2 regions of the Oerskovia enterophila genome follow, and region 2 is predicted to be linked to the other one. Evidence: predicted binding sites of a transcription regulator. Region 2 holds the regulator's gene; the other holds the start of a gene.
The links. The regulator HrcA, encoded in region 2, represses chaperone genes, less so after heat shock. The targets are predictions, from matches to a motif close to TTNGCACTCGNNNNNNNCGAGTGCNAA.
Positions count from the first base shown of each region.

Region 1 (7,011 bases), on a different contig from region 2:
CGGCCACGACCTCGAGTTGCTTGCCGAGCACGCCGCCGTCGGCGTTGATCTCCGCGACCGCGAGCCGGAGCGAGTCGTGGACCGTCTGCTCGGAGATCGCCATGGTCCCGGAGAGCGAGTTGAGGAGTCCGATCTTGACGCTGTCGCCCGAGACGTCGACGCAGTTGGCCGCCGCGGACGAGGCGCTCCCCCCGCTCGCGTCGGTCCGGGCGCCGCACCCGGAGAGGACGAGCGCGAGGACGAGGGTTGCAGCGGGCAGTGCGCGTGCGGTTGCTCGTGAGGTGGCCACCGAGGTTCCTTTCACCGAAGGTCGACAGGACCGGAGCGCTCGGTGCCGAGCGGTCCGTCGTGCGGTCGGTGGGCGCCCTCTGGCGACCTTTCCCGGCCGTCCACGAGGGGCGTATACAACGCTGTGCCCACTGGTGTAGACGCTAGGGAGACGGTGTTTCGCCGGCGCTGCCCGCGGTGTTAACGCTCCGTTTCCCGGGTCACGATCGGGTCACGGGCTGACGCGCCATGCCGGCCGCTCGCGGGCTCGCAGGCGCCCGACGACAGTGGCCGCGACCGCGGCCGGGACCGGGACCGGGAACGCCGAAGGGCCGCCCGGCCAGGTCTCCCTGGCCGGACGGCCCTTCGTGTCAGCTGCGCAGGCTCCTAGGAGCCCGGCCGCGTGAGCGGACGGATCAGAAGTCCATGCCGCCCATGCCGCCGTCGCCACCCGGCATCGGCTGGTTCTTCTCCGGCTTGTCCGCGACGACGGCCTCGGTCGTCAGGAAGAGCGCTGCGATGGACGCAGCGTTCTGCAGCGCGGAGCGCGTGACCTTGACCGGGTCGTTGACGCCTGCGGCGAGCAGGTCCTCGTAGACGCCGGTCGCGGCGTTCAGGCCGTGGCCCGAGGGGAGGTTGCGGACCTTCTCGGCCACGACGCCACCCTCGAGACCGGCGTTGATCGCGATCTGCTTGAGCGGGGCGTCGATCGCGGCGCGCACGATCTGCGCACCGGTCGCCTCGTCGCCGACCAGGTCGGTGATCGCAGCGGTCTCGAACGCGACGGCGCCGGCCTGGATGAGAGCCACGCCACCACCGGCGACGATGCCCTCCTCGACGGCAGCCTTCGCGTTGCGGACAGCGTCCTCGATGCGGTGCTTGCGCTCCTTGAGCTCCACCTCGGTCGCGGCGCCGGCCTTGATGACAGCGACACCACCGGCGAGCTTGGCGAGGCGCTCCTGGAGCTTCTCGCGGTCGTAGTCGGAGTCCGACTTCTCGATCTCGGAACGGATCTGGTTCACGCGACCCGCGATGAGGTCGGCGTCGCCGGCACCCTCGACGATCGTGGTCTCGTCCTTGGTGACGACGACCTTGCGAGCCTGGCCGAGCAGGTCGAGGGTCGCGGTCTCCAGCTTGAGGCCGACCGTCTCGGAGATGACCTGGCCACCCGTGAGGATCGCGATGTCCTGCAGCATGGCCTTGCGGCGGTCGCCGAAGCCCGGAGCCTTGACGGCGACGGACTTGAAGGTGCCACGGATCTTGTTCAGCACGAGGGTGGCCAGGGCCTCGCCCTCGACGTCCTCGGCGATGATGAGGAGGCTGCGGCCGGCCTTCATGACCTGGTCGAGCAGCGGCAGCAGGTCCTTGACGTTCGAGATCTTCGACTCGACGATCAGGACGTACGGGTCCTCGAGGACCGCTTCCTGACGCTCGGGGTCGGTCTCGAAGTAGCGGGCCAGGAAGCCCTTGTCGAAGCGCATGCCCTCGGTGAGCTCGAGCTCGAGGCCGAACGTGTTCGACTCCTCGACGGTGATGACGCCTTCCTTGCCCACCTTGTCGAGGGCCTCGGCGATGAGCTCGCCGATCGCGGGGTCACCGGCCGAGATCGCGGCCGTAGCAGCGATCTCTTCCTTGGTCTCGATGTCCTTGGCGGCGACGAGCAGCTGGGCCGTCACGGCCTCGACAGCCTTCTCGATACCGCGCTTGAGGGCGATCGGGTTGGACCCGGCCGCGACGTTGCGCAGGCCCTCGCGCACGAGCGCCTGGGCGAGCACGGTCGCGGTGGTGGTGCCGTCACCCGCGACGTCGTCGGTCTTCTTGGCGACCTCCTTGACGAGCTCCGCACCGATCTTCTCGTACGGGTCGTCGAGCTCGATCTCCTTGGCGATGCTCACACCATCGTTGGTGATGGTGGGCGCGCCCCACTTCTTGTCGAGGACGACGTTGCGGCCCTTGGGGCCGAGCGTGACCTTCACGGTGTCGGCGAGGACGTTGAGCCCGCGCTCCATCCCGCGACGTGCCTCCTCGTTGAAGGCGATGATCTTTGCCATGGGGATTGATCCTCCGCTGGTGGCGTGTGACGGTCGGTCGGCGCCCGCGACGGACGGCTCGCGCACGACGACGTTCCTGTCACGCCGACTCGCGGGCCTCACCTGACGACCAGAGAAAACTGTCACTCTCATGACGAGAGTGCTAACGCCATTATTGGCACTCTGCCGGTGCGAGTGCAAGGCCGTTCGGTCGCTATCGCCCCCAGCGGAACGACGCACGTCCGGCTCGTCCTAGGATGCCCAGTGTGAGTTTCGCGACAAAGAGGTGGCGACTGGCGGTGCTGGGAGCGGCGATCGCCCCCGTCGTGGTGCTCGTGACGGCCGGAGCCACCCCGTCCCCGCAGCCGACCGACGTCCGGATCGACCTGTACCAGGACGGCGTCGCGACCGCAGGGCCCGGCACCCTCCTGCGGCTTCCCGCGGGCATGGACGCCACCTACCTCGAGGGCAGCAGGGTCCTCGACCCCGCAGCCCTCGATCCCGCCTGGCTCACCGCCGGCATCGACCCCGCCGACGGCGAGGTGAACCGGCTCAGCCAGGTCGCGGGCTCCCCCGTGACCGTCGGCTCGCTGCTCGACGCCGCGGGCGCCGAGCGCGCCGCGGCCTCCTCCAGGGCGTGGCTCGCCGACGGCCGGGTCCCGGGCGCCGGCACCCGCTTCGCGGGGCTCGGCGAGGACGCCCTGCTCGACCTGCACGCCCTGACGCTCGAGAACGGTGCCTCGCTCGCCGCCGCGTCCCCGCGCTGGCGCTTCGTGTGGCCGCGCGACTCGTCGTTCACCGCGGCCGCGTACGCGCGGACCGGTCACGTCGACGACGCCTTGCGCGTGCTCGACTTCCTGCGCTCGGTCCAGGAGCCCGACGGCTCGTTCCACGCCCGCTACCTCCCCGACGCCTCCGGGGTCCCCGACGACCGCGGGATCCAGTCGGACGGGAACGGGTGGGCCCTGTGGTCGGCATGGACAGTGCTCGACGAGATCGAGGGCCCCGAGGACCGGGAGGACGCGCGCGAGCGCCTCGCCCCGCTCGTCGACGCCTCGACCGCTCACGTGCTCGCCCTGCTCGACGACGACACCGACCTGCCTCCCCCGTCGAGCGACTACTGGGAGGTGCACCCGACCGACCTGACCCTCGGGACCGCCGCGCCCCTGCTCGCCGGGCTCGAGGGGGCCATGGCGTTCTACCGCGACGGCGAGCAGTGGGACCGTGCGGCCGACGCGGCGAGCGCCGCGATGCGCCTGCGGACCGCGATCGAGGACCGGTTCGGTTCCCAGGGCTACCCGCGCGCCGTGTCGGGCGGGGCGCAGGACGCCGCGACCACGTTCACGCTCCCCCCGTTCCAGCCCACGGCGCTCAGCGGGGCCGAGGACGCCTGGCGCTCCTCGGTCATGTCGATGCTCCGGCCGGCCGGGGGCGTGGCTCCGGGGGCAGGGTGGCGCACCGACGGCGTCTCCTGGACGCCCCAGACCGCGCTGTTCGCCCTCGCGGGCGCCTCGATCGGCGAGGAGGAGGCCGCCGAGAGCTGGCTCGACTGGCTCGCGGCGCACCGGACGGCCTCCGGCGCGATCCCCGAGAAGGTCCTCGCCGACGGCTCCCCCGCGGCGGTCGCACCGCTCACGTGGAGCTCGTCGCTCGTGGTGCTGACCCTGGTCGAGCTCGAGGACCGGCGCATCGAAGCGGCTGAGGCGCTGGCACCCTGAACCGGGCCATGTCCGGCCCCGAGGCGTGCGCGCTCACCCGCCCCGGTGGCCCCTGCCGTCAGGGCGCCAGGGCCGGCAGGTGCGGGACGTCGAACTCCCGGCGCAGGACGCGCTGGGCCGCGTACCAGCCCCCGAGCCCGTGGACCCCGGGGCCCGGCGGGGTCGAGGCCGAGCAGAGGTAGACCCCGTCGAGACCCGTCGCGTACGGGTCGAGGCGCGCGCTCGGGCGCGCGAGGACGCGCCACATGCTGACGGCCCCCGCCGCGATGTCCCCACCCACGTAGTTGGCGTTGTGCTCGCTCATGCGCGCCGCGGGCACGCACCGCGAGGTCACGACGACGTCGCGGAAGCCGGGAGCGAAGCGCTCGATCTGGGCGGTGATCGCCTCGGTGACGTCGAGCGTGGACCCGGCCGGGACGTGCGCGTACGTCCACAGCGGTCGCAGGTCGCCGACCCTCCGTGACGGATCGACGACGCTCGGTTCGCTCACGAGGACCATGGGCCGCTCGGCGTGGCGACCGGCCTCGACCGCAGCCTCCGCGGCAGCCATCTCGGCGCGCGTGCCGCCCACGTGAACCGTCCCGGCGAGCCCGACCTCGGCGTTCTGCCACGGCACAGGACCACGCAGCACGAAGTCGACCTTGGCGGCCGCGTTGCCGTAGGGGAATGCCGTGAGCGCCCTGGCGGCACGTCCGGTGAGACGGGAACCGAACACCTCGACCACGGTGCGGGGCGTCGTGTCGAAGATGACGGCCCGGGCCGGGGGGAGGTCCGACTCCGAGCGCACGGGATGATCGGTGACCACCTCGCCGCCGTGCGCCTCCAGGTCCGCGACCAGTGCGGTCACGATCGCCCCCGAGCCGCCGCGAGGGACCGGCCAGCCGCCCTCGGTGTGCGCGAGCGACGCGAGCAGCATCGCGACCCCTGCCGAGGCCAGCGACGGCATGGGCGCGATCCCGTGCGCCGCGACCCCTGTGAAGAGTGCGGGCGCGACGTCCCCCACGAAGCGCCGGTCCCAGGCCCGGGTGCCTTGCTCGAGCACACCGAGGCCGAACCGGGCCGCGGTCGGCACCCCGCGCGGGAGGAGTCCCGCCGGGATGCTCCGTTTGTCGCCCAGAGCGGTCGCGACCGCGTGGCCCGTGTTCCGGGACAGCGAGCCGACGAGCGAACGCCAGGCGGCGCCGTCGACCCCCAGCCCGTCGACCGTCCGGTCGAGGTCCCGGTAGGCGATCCCCGCGCGACCGCCCGGCAGCGGCTGGGCGTACGAGACGTCGGGGACGAGCAGCTCGACGCCACGCGAGGGCAGGTCGAACGCCTGGAAGAACGGCGACGCCCACGCCATGGGGTGCACGGCGGAACAGATGTCGTGGACCATGCCCTCGGCCAGACCCAGGTCCAGGGTGCGGGACCCGCCCCCGACCGTGGGTTGCGCCTCCAGGACCCGCACGGACAGCCCTGCCCTGGCGCACGTCACCGCCGCGGCGAGGCCGTTCGGCCCGGATCCGACGACGACGACGTCCACCTCGGTCAGGTGACGCGCCGGGGTCACGGTGTTCAGAGCGGGCGCACCTGTTCGGCCTGCGGGCCCTTCTGGCCCTGCCCCGGCTCGTACTCGACGGCCTGTCCCTCGTCGAGCGTGCGGTAGCCGTCGTTCTGGATCGCGCTGAAGTGGACGAAGAGGTCCTGACCGCCCGAGTCGGGGGTGATGAACCCGAACCCCTTCTCGGCGTTGAACCACTTGACGGTGCCCTGAGCCATGGAAGGTCTCCTCGTGTGCGGCGCGTGCGTGCCGCGGGTCGCCCGCGAGCGACCACCGCCCTCGGTGCCTCCGAGCCTAGCCCGCGGGCTGCACCCCGTCACCGGTACGCGCGATGCGGTCCCTGTGAGGACGTGCAGGAAGGGGACGGCACCGTGGACCTGGGCGCGACGATCCGCGACGGATCAGGGAGCGACGGTCAGCGCCGACTTCACGACCACGAGGACGTCACCCTCACGGATGTCCACCTGCGTGACCTGCTCGGCCGGGATGCCCAGGACCGCAGCGACGGCGAGCGCCGTCTCCTTGCGGTCCGCGGCGTACCAGATCGAGTTGACGGTGACACCCGAGTCACCGGGGTAGGGCGCGAACTCGACCTTGGTGAACCCCTTGGCGTCCAGGGCCGCCTTGCCGACGCGGGACTCGCCCTCGGGTCCCTTGTCGTTGAGGACGCGGACGAACGCTCCCTTGTCGGCGGCTGCCAGCAGGGCGTCGACGTCGGTCGCGGGGTCCGCGGGCTCCTCGACCGGGGTCTCCTCGGTCACGGGCTCTTCCTCGACCGGGGTCTCCTCGGTCGCGGGGTCCCCCGCAGCAGGGTCCTCGGCGGGGACCGATGCTGCCGGCGGCTTGGCGCCGGCCTCGGGCGCCCCTCCGCCGAACCCGCCGGAGACCGCGTAGACGCCGCCGATCCCGACCACGGCGAAGATCCCCGCGACGAGCAGGAACGGCCACGTCTTGCTCCAGCCGCTGCGCGGAGCACGGAACACGCCGACGGGCGCGCCCTCGGGCGCGGGGACGTCGAACTCGTCAGGCGCGTAGGGGTAATCGCTCTTGCTCACGCCGACAGGGTAGCCCGTCTCACCCGGCAGGTTAAACGTCGCCGAGTCGGCGGGCGGAGCGAGCACGCTGACGCGTGGACCGCATCCGGCGCAGACGCTTGACGAGCATGGGGTCGTGAGCGAGAGCCTCTGGGGAGTCGATCAGGGCGTTGAGCGCCTGGTAGTAGCGCGTCGCCGTCATGTCGAAGAGCTCGCGGACCGCCTGCTCCTTGGCGCCCGCGTACTTCCACCACTGACGCTCGAACGCGAGGATCTGCTGGTCGCGCTCGGAGAGGCCGGAGCCGGTCCCCGTCTCGGCCTCGTCCAGGGAGGCAGCGACGAGGTGCTCCGTGTCGGCGAACGCTTCGCTCATGGGCAGTTCCTCACTCGTCGGGGCGTCCGGCACCGGCGAGCGGCGGGGA
Region 1 covers NZ_JBIVFZ010000002.1:601,703-608,713, forward strand. Annotated here, with positions in the region: gene urtA (urea ABC transporter substrate-binding protein) at 1-289, opposite strand, end outside; gene groL (chaperonin GroEL) at 684-2,318, opposite strand; gene ACIPWA_RS07210 (glycoside hydrolase family 15 protein) at 2,555-4,015, shown strand; gene ACIPWA_RS07215 (phytoene desaturase family protein) at 4,074-5,564, opposite strand; gene ACIPWA_RS07220 (cold-shock protein) at 5,570-5,773, opposite strand; gene ACIPWA_RS07225 (LytR C-terminal domain-containing protein) at 5,957-6,610, opposite strand; gene ACIPWA_RS07230 (DUF3263 domain-containing protein) at 6,642-6,962, opposite strand.
Region 1: a site for HrcA is predicted at 2,473-2,499, ahead of groL (chaperonin GroEL). Genes of this name have one in related genera too.

Region 2 (7,011 bases):
CTCGTCGAGCAGCCGCGAGGCGAGCGCCACGTCGCCGACCGGCCCCTTGACCACGATCTCGTTGCCCCGCGCGTGGACGTCGACCGAGGGGAACCCGGCCTCGACCGCACGCAGGACCGAGTCACCGCTGCCGAGCAGGGCCGCCATGGAGACGTGGGACGGGACGACGATCCGGTGCTCGACCCGTGTGCTGGGGTGCTGGGCGCCCGGCGCCCCCCGGTCGTCCGTGCCGTTCGTCTGCTCGGAGCGCGCGCGCCCCGGGTCGCGGGAGGAGCCTCCGGGGCCGGGCGTCGACGAGCCGTGCGGCAAGGGTGGTGTCGAGGATGGCATGAGCCGGCTTGCGCCGAGGCACTCCTTCTGCAGGTCGGGGAGATTTCGTGGTGCATCCATGGTAACGAGCGCAGGGCGACGGGTCAGGGCGAATTACGCCCTGAGCGGGTGTGTCCTGCGCCCGGCACCCTCCGCGGGTCGTGACGAGGTCAGGCCGGGGTCCAGCCCAGCTCCTTGCCGCCGATCACGTGTCCGTGGACGTGGAAGACGCTCTGGCCTGCGCGCGGGCCCGAGTTGAAGATGAGCCGGAACTGGCCGTCGGCCTGCTCGCTCGCCACGGCGTCCGCGAGCGCGACGACGCCCGAGAGCAGCTCGGGGTCCGCGGCCGCGAGCTGCGCGATGTCGCCGTGGTGCGCCCGTGGCACCACGAGGACGTGCAGCGGGGCCTGGGGGTTGATGTCCTTGAAGGCGACCGCCTGGTCCGTCGAGGCGACGACCGTCGCGGGGATCTCCCCCGCGACGATCTTGCAGAACAGGCAGTCCGGGTCGGTGGGCCGGGAGGTGTCGTTGCTCGTCATGTCGGCAGGCTACCCCCGGTCGCCGGGCCACAGCCCGGCGACTGCACGCTCCGGAGCGCGTCCGCTCACGCGGGCGTCCCGTCCCAGCGGCCGAGCCGCTGGACGAGCAGCGCGATCGCGACGGGTCCGGCGGTCGACGTGCGCAGCACGTGCGGCCCGAGCCGCGCGGTCAGCGCGCCGGCCTCGGTGAGGGCCTCGACCTCGCGGTCGGAGATGCCGCCCTCCGGCCCGACGACGACGAGCACCTCGGGCGCCCGGCCCGCCAGGGACTCGTGCTCGGACGCGGGGACGGGCAGGGTCACCTCGGCGAGCGGGGCGCTCGCCTCCTCGTGCAGGACGATCACCGCGCCGCCCGACGCGACGACCTCACGCGTGCGCTCGACGAGCCCGCGCGTGTCGATCGCGACGTCGACGCGGGGCAGGCGCGCACGGCGGGCCTGCTTGGTCGCTGCGCGCACGGTCGCGAGCCAGCGGGCCCGCGACTTGGCGGCACGGTCCCCTCGCCACACGACGATCGAGCGCTCGGCCTGCCACGGGACGACGGCGTCGGCCCCGACCTCGGTCGCGGCCTCGATCGCCATCTCGTCCCGGTCGCCCTTGGCGAGGGCCTGGACGAGGGTCACGACGACGTCGGGCGCCGGCTCCTGCACGACCTCCTCGACACGCAGGCTGACCTGGGCGGCCTCGACGAGCTCGATGACGCACCGCAGCCGCAGCCCGTCGCCGTCGACGACGTCGACGTGCTCACCGACCCCGCGTCGCTGGACGACGCCCGCGTGGCGCCCCTCGGCGCCGTCGAGCACGTAGAGCGAGCCCGCAGGGTACCCGGCGAGGCCGCTCGCGGTCGCACCGTCCGACGAGCCGCCCGCCTCGGCGAGGAAGACCGGTGCGCTCATGCCTCAGCGCCCCGAGAGCTTGTCGCGCAGACGGGAGAAGACCCCCGGGTGCGCGGCCGACAGACGCGGGTCCGGGCGCTCCTCGCCGCGGGCCTTGGCGAGCGAGCGCAGCAGCTCCTGCTGCTCGTCGTCGAGGCCCGTGGGCACCTGGACCTCGACGTGCACGTTGAGGTCACCGCGGCCACCCGTGTGCAGGTGCCCGACACCGAGGTTCTTGAGCGTGACGATCTGGCCGGGCTGCGTGCCGGGGCGCAGGTCGATCTCCTGCGGTCCGTCGAGCGTCTCGAGCTCGAGGACCGTGCCGAGCGCGGCAGCGGTCATGGGGACCTGGAGCGTGCAGTGCAGGTCGTCGCCGCGGCGCACGAAGATCTCGTGGTTGCGCTCGCGGATCTCGACGTACAGGTCGCCCGCGGGGCCGCCGGCCGGGCCGACCTCGCCCTGGGACGTGAGCTTGATGCGCGTGCCGGTGTCGACGCCCGCGGGAACGTTCACGGTCAGGGTGCGGCGGCTGCGCACGCGCCCCTCGCCCGCACACTCGGCGCACGGCTCGGGGATGACGGTGCCGAAGCCCTGGCACGCGGCGCACGGGGCGGTCGTCATGACCTGGCCGAGGAACGAGCGGGCCACGCGCTGGACCGTGCCGCGCCCGTTGCAGACGTCACAGGTGCGCGGCGAGGTGCCGGGGCGACAGCACGAGCCGCTGCACGTCCCGCAGACCACCGCGGTGTCCACCTGGAGCTCGCGGCGCGCCCCGAAGGTCGCCTCCGAGAGGTCGATGTCGAGCCGGACCAGGGAGTCCTGGCCACGGCGGGCGCGCGGGATGGGGCCGGACTGCGCCTGTCCCCCGCCGAAGAACGTCTCGAAGATGTCCTGGAAGCCGAAGCCCCCGCCCATGCCGCCACCGGCGGCGGACGGGTCCGAACCGAGGTCGTACTGCTGGCGCTTGTCCGGGTTGGACAGGACCTCGTACGCGCGGGACACGTCCTTGAACTTGTCCTCGGCGGCCTCGCCCGCGACGTCAGGGTGCAGCTCACGGGCCAGCTTGCGGTAGGCCTTCTTGATCTGGTCCTGGCTCGCGTCCCGGGGCACGCCCAGGATCTCGTAGTAGTCGCTCACAGGTCACTCTCTACTAGCGCACGCCGACGGTGGATCGGCGACTTCCGACAACGCCCCGCGGCACGTACCTGGCCCGAGGGCCCGGTCGCCGCGCCCGGTGGCGCAAGAACCATGCTCATGCAGTCAGGACGCGCGACAGGTACCGCGCCACGGCGCGGACCGAGGCGATCGTCCCTGGATAGTCCATGCGGGTCGGTCCGATCGAACCGATCAGCGCGACCGAGTCGCCCTCGTTACCGTATCCGCTCGTCACGACCGAGGTCTCCGCGAGGCCCTCGAGCTGCGTCTCGTGACCGATCCGCACGCTCACCCCGGACTCCGCGGCCATCTCGGTCAACAACCCGAGCAGCACGACTTGTTCCTCGAGCGCCTCGAGGACCGGCCGCAGCGCGTGCTCGAACCGCATCCCGACCCGGGCCAGGTTCGCGGTGCCGGCCAGCACGATGCGCTCCTCGGACTCCTCCGAGAGGGTCTCCTCGACCAGCAGCGCGAGCGAGCGGGCCAGGTCCTGGTGCTCGGGACGGAACTGCTCGGCGACCTCGGCGAAGCCCTGCCCGAGCTCGGCGAGACGCTTGCCCGCGGCGACCGCGTTGAGCCGCGAGCGCAGCTCGGCGAGCGTCGCCTCGTCCGGGCCCGCGGCGACCTCGAGGGTGCGCTGCTCGACGCGGCCCGTGTCCGTGATGATCACCACGAGCAGGCGGCGGTCACCGACCGGCACGAGCTCGAGGTGACGCAGCCCGGAGCGGCGCAGCGACGGGTACTGGACCACGGCGACCTGCCCCGTGAGCTGGGCGAGGAGACGCCCGGCACGCGCCACGACGTCGTCGAGGTCGACCGCCTCCGACAGGAAGGTCTCGATCGCGCGACGCTCGGGCGACGACAGAGGCTTGACCGTCGAGAGCCTGTCCACGAACAGGCGGTAGCCCTTGTCCGTGGGGATGCGCCCGGCCGACGTGTGCGGCTGGGCGATGTAGCCGTCCTCCTCGAGGGCGGCCATGTCGTTGCGGATCGTGGCCGGGGACACGCCCAGGCGGTGCCGCTCGGCGAGGACCCGCGACCCCACCGGTTCCCTGGTGAGGACGTAGTCCTCGACGATCGCACGCAGCACATCGAGCCGTCGTTCCTCGCTCATGTCCACCTCCTGCCGATCGTCGCGCGTTCGCACTCTCTACCGTCGAGTGCTAATTCTACGCGGTCGCGGGAGACCGACGGGCGCCGTGCACATCCTCCTCACGGGGTCTGCGGGAAGGGTCCCCACCGGGGGGCGTGCCGCACCCGACCACACCACGCACGCTCCGCCGTCGGGCCTGGTGCGTTCGCCCGGCAGCACCGCGCGGCGCACGACGTGCCCAGCCCGACGGCGGAGCTCACGTCGCGGACGGCACCTTGCCCTCGGGAGCGCCCTGCTGGTGGCGCGCCCGCAGGTCCACGACCGCGACCACGAGCGAGACCGCGACCAGCGCGACCGTGATGAGCATCGCGGTGCTCGCGGCGACGGCGCCCGTCGCGCCGCCCGCCTTGAGCGAGTAGTACGTCGAGAGGACCACCGCGATGCCCATGGCCGAGCCCACGCGCTGCCCGAGCTGGAGCATGCTCCCCGCGACCCCCGCGAGCTCGACCGGCACCCGTGCGAGGGTCAGCGTCTGGTTCGGGGAGATGACGGTGCCGCTCCCGATCCCCGCGACCATCATGGTCAGGGCGATGGCCCACCCTCCGGCCGAGACGTCGTCGCCCGTCACGCGGATCGCGAGGATCACGCCTGCGAGCCCCACGAGCACCACGACCAGCCCGGCCACCACGAGCGGACGCCCCCAGCGCGCGACGCCGCGCCCCGCGAGCCACGACGCGACGCCCGACGCGATCGCGAACGGCATGCCGATGAGCCCCGCGTGCAGGGGCGTGAAGTGAAGGTCGTTCTGCAGGTAGAGCGTCGCGACGAGGAAGATCCCCGTGAAGCCCGCGAAGTAGGTGATCCCCAGCAGCGTGCCGTTGCGGAACGAGGTGAGCGACAGGACCCGCGGGTCCAGGACGGGGGCGCCCGTGGTGCGCTGGTAGCGCCGTTCCCACACCACGGCCGCGGCCACCGCGGCCGCCCCGACCGCGAGCCACCACCAGCGCCCCGGGTCGTCGTCCTGGCCCGACGTCGTGACGAACGGGAGCATGACCGCGACCGTCGCGACCGCGATGAGGACCAGGCCCACGGGGTCGAGCTTGCGCGGCCCGGGCTTGCGCTGCGTCGCGGGCAGGAAACGGATCGCGAGCGGCAGGACGACCGCGATGATCGGGACGTTGATCCCGAAGATCCACCGCCATCCGTTCTCCTCGCCCGCGACCTGGAGGATCAACCCGCCGAGAAGAGGCCCGAGGGCCGTCGAGACGCCGATCGTCGCGCCGAACATGCCGAACGCCTTGCCGCGCTCGTACCCGGAGAACATCTGCTGGATGAGCCCGATGACCTGCGGGTTCAGCATGCCCGCGCTCGCCCCCTGCAGGAGCCGCGCGATCGCGAGCCACTCGTCGCTCTGCGCCAGGCCCGCCGCGAGGCTCGTGAGCGCGAAGCCCACGAGCCCGACGATGAACAGCGTGCGGCGCCCGCCCGCGTCACCCAGGCGACCCGCGGGGACGAGCGCGAGACCGAACGCCAGCGTGTAGCCCGCGACGATGAGCTGCAGCTCGGTGGGGCCCGCGTCGAGCGCCTTCTCGATCGACGGGAGCGCGACGTTGACGATCGACACGTCGAGCATGGTGATGAAGCCGACCGCGAGACACAGCCCCAGGACGCGCCATCGCTGGGGGTCGGGCGCGGCCTGACCGCTCGAAGTGCTCACCGGCCAGTCGTACCACGGGCGGCGCCGCGGCACCCGGCGAGCCGTGCGGCGGTTCACGGGTCGCCGCGCGCCCCTTCCGGGCGGGGGGCCGACCACCGCCTAGGGTGAGTCGGGTGAGCTTCGATCGCTACGGTGCCGACGTCCTGTCCAGCGCGACCCCCGCCCCGGTCCCCCACCGCAGGCGCCCCGTCTCGCGTCCGCAGCCCGCCAAGCGCGGCCTCGTCGTCGAGGACGTCGAGACCGGCTGGGTCGGCGCGGTGGTACGGGTCGAGAAGTCGGGCGGCATGCACATCGTCGTCCTCGAGGACCGTGCGGGACGGACACGCACCTTCCCCCTGGGCCCCGGCTTCTGGGTCGACGGCGAGCCCGTCGAGCTGACGGCACCCGTGACCTCGCGAGCCCCCGCCGCGCCCACGCGCACCGCGTCGGGCTCGCGCGCGGTCGCCGACGTCCGCGCCCGCGTCGCCCGCGGTTCGCGCATCTGGGTCGAGGGCAAGCACGACGCCGAGCTCGTCGAGAAGGTCTGGGGCGACGACCTGCGCATCGAGGGCGTCGTGGTCGAGCTCCTCGACGGCGTGGACAACCTCGCGGAAGCTCTCAAGGACTTCAGCCCGACGGCGGAGCGCAAGGTGGGCGTGCTGGTCGACCACCTGGTCCCGGGCAGCAAGGAGACGCGCCTGGTCGCCGAGGCGCTGCGAGGCGTGCGCCCCGGCACGGTCAAGGTGCTGGGCCACCCCTACGTGGACGTGTGGCAGGCCGTGCGCCCCGAGCGCGTCGGCCTGACCACCTGGCCCGTGATCGAGCGCGGTACCGAGTGGAAGCGCGGGATCCTGCGCGAGCTCGGGTGGCCCGCGGCCGAGCAGGCCGACGTCGCCCGGGGCTGGCAGCGCATCCTCGGCACCGTGCGGACCTACGCCGACCTCGAGCCGTCCCTGCTGGGCCGGGTCGAGGAGCTCATCGACTTCGTGACGGTCGACTGAGCTACTTCACGATCCGCACGTCGACCGGGTAGCTGGTCGCCTGGCCCTTGCCGACGGCCTGGAAGTTCAGGACGCCGAACACGAGCGACGTGACCCACACGCCGAAGATCACGAGGCCCTCGAGGAGGCCGGGGAGCACGAGGTTCGCACCGACCAGCACGATCGCCACGAGGATCTGGAAGTTGAGGGCCTTCTTGGCCTCGCCGTCCACGACGTAGCTGCGCTCACGGAAGACCAGCCAGATCACGAGGGGCGCGAGGAAGCCGAGGATGCCGCCCAGGAGGTGCGACAGGCTGGCCCACGTCTTGGTGTCCGCCGGCGAGAGGGGCTGGGCCGGTCCCGG
Region 2 covers NZ_JBIVFZ010000003.1:440,286-447,296, forward strand. Annotated here, with positions in the region: gene ACIPWA_RS11310 (PhoH family protein) at 1-147, opposite strand, end outside; gene ACIPWA_RS11315 (histidine triad nucleotide-binding protein) at 480-848, opposite strand; gene ACIPWA_RS11320 (16S rRNA (uracil(1498)-N(3))-methyltransferase) at 914-1,744, opposite strand; gene dnaJ (molecular chaperone DnaJ) at 1,748-2,860, opposite strand; gene hrcA (heat-inducible transcriptional repressor HrcA) at 2,976-3,992, opposite strand; gene ACIPWA_RS11335 (MFS transporter) at 4,228-5,688, opposite strand; gene ACIPWA_RS11340 (DUF3097 domain-containing protein) at 5,802-6,668, shown strand; gene ACIPWA_RS11345 (DUF4870 domain-containing protein) at 6,670-7,011, opposite strand, start outside.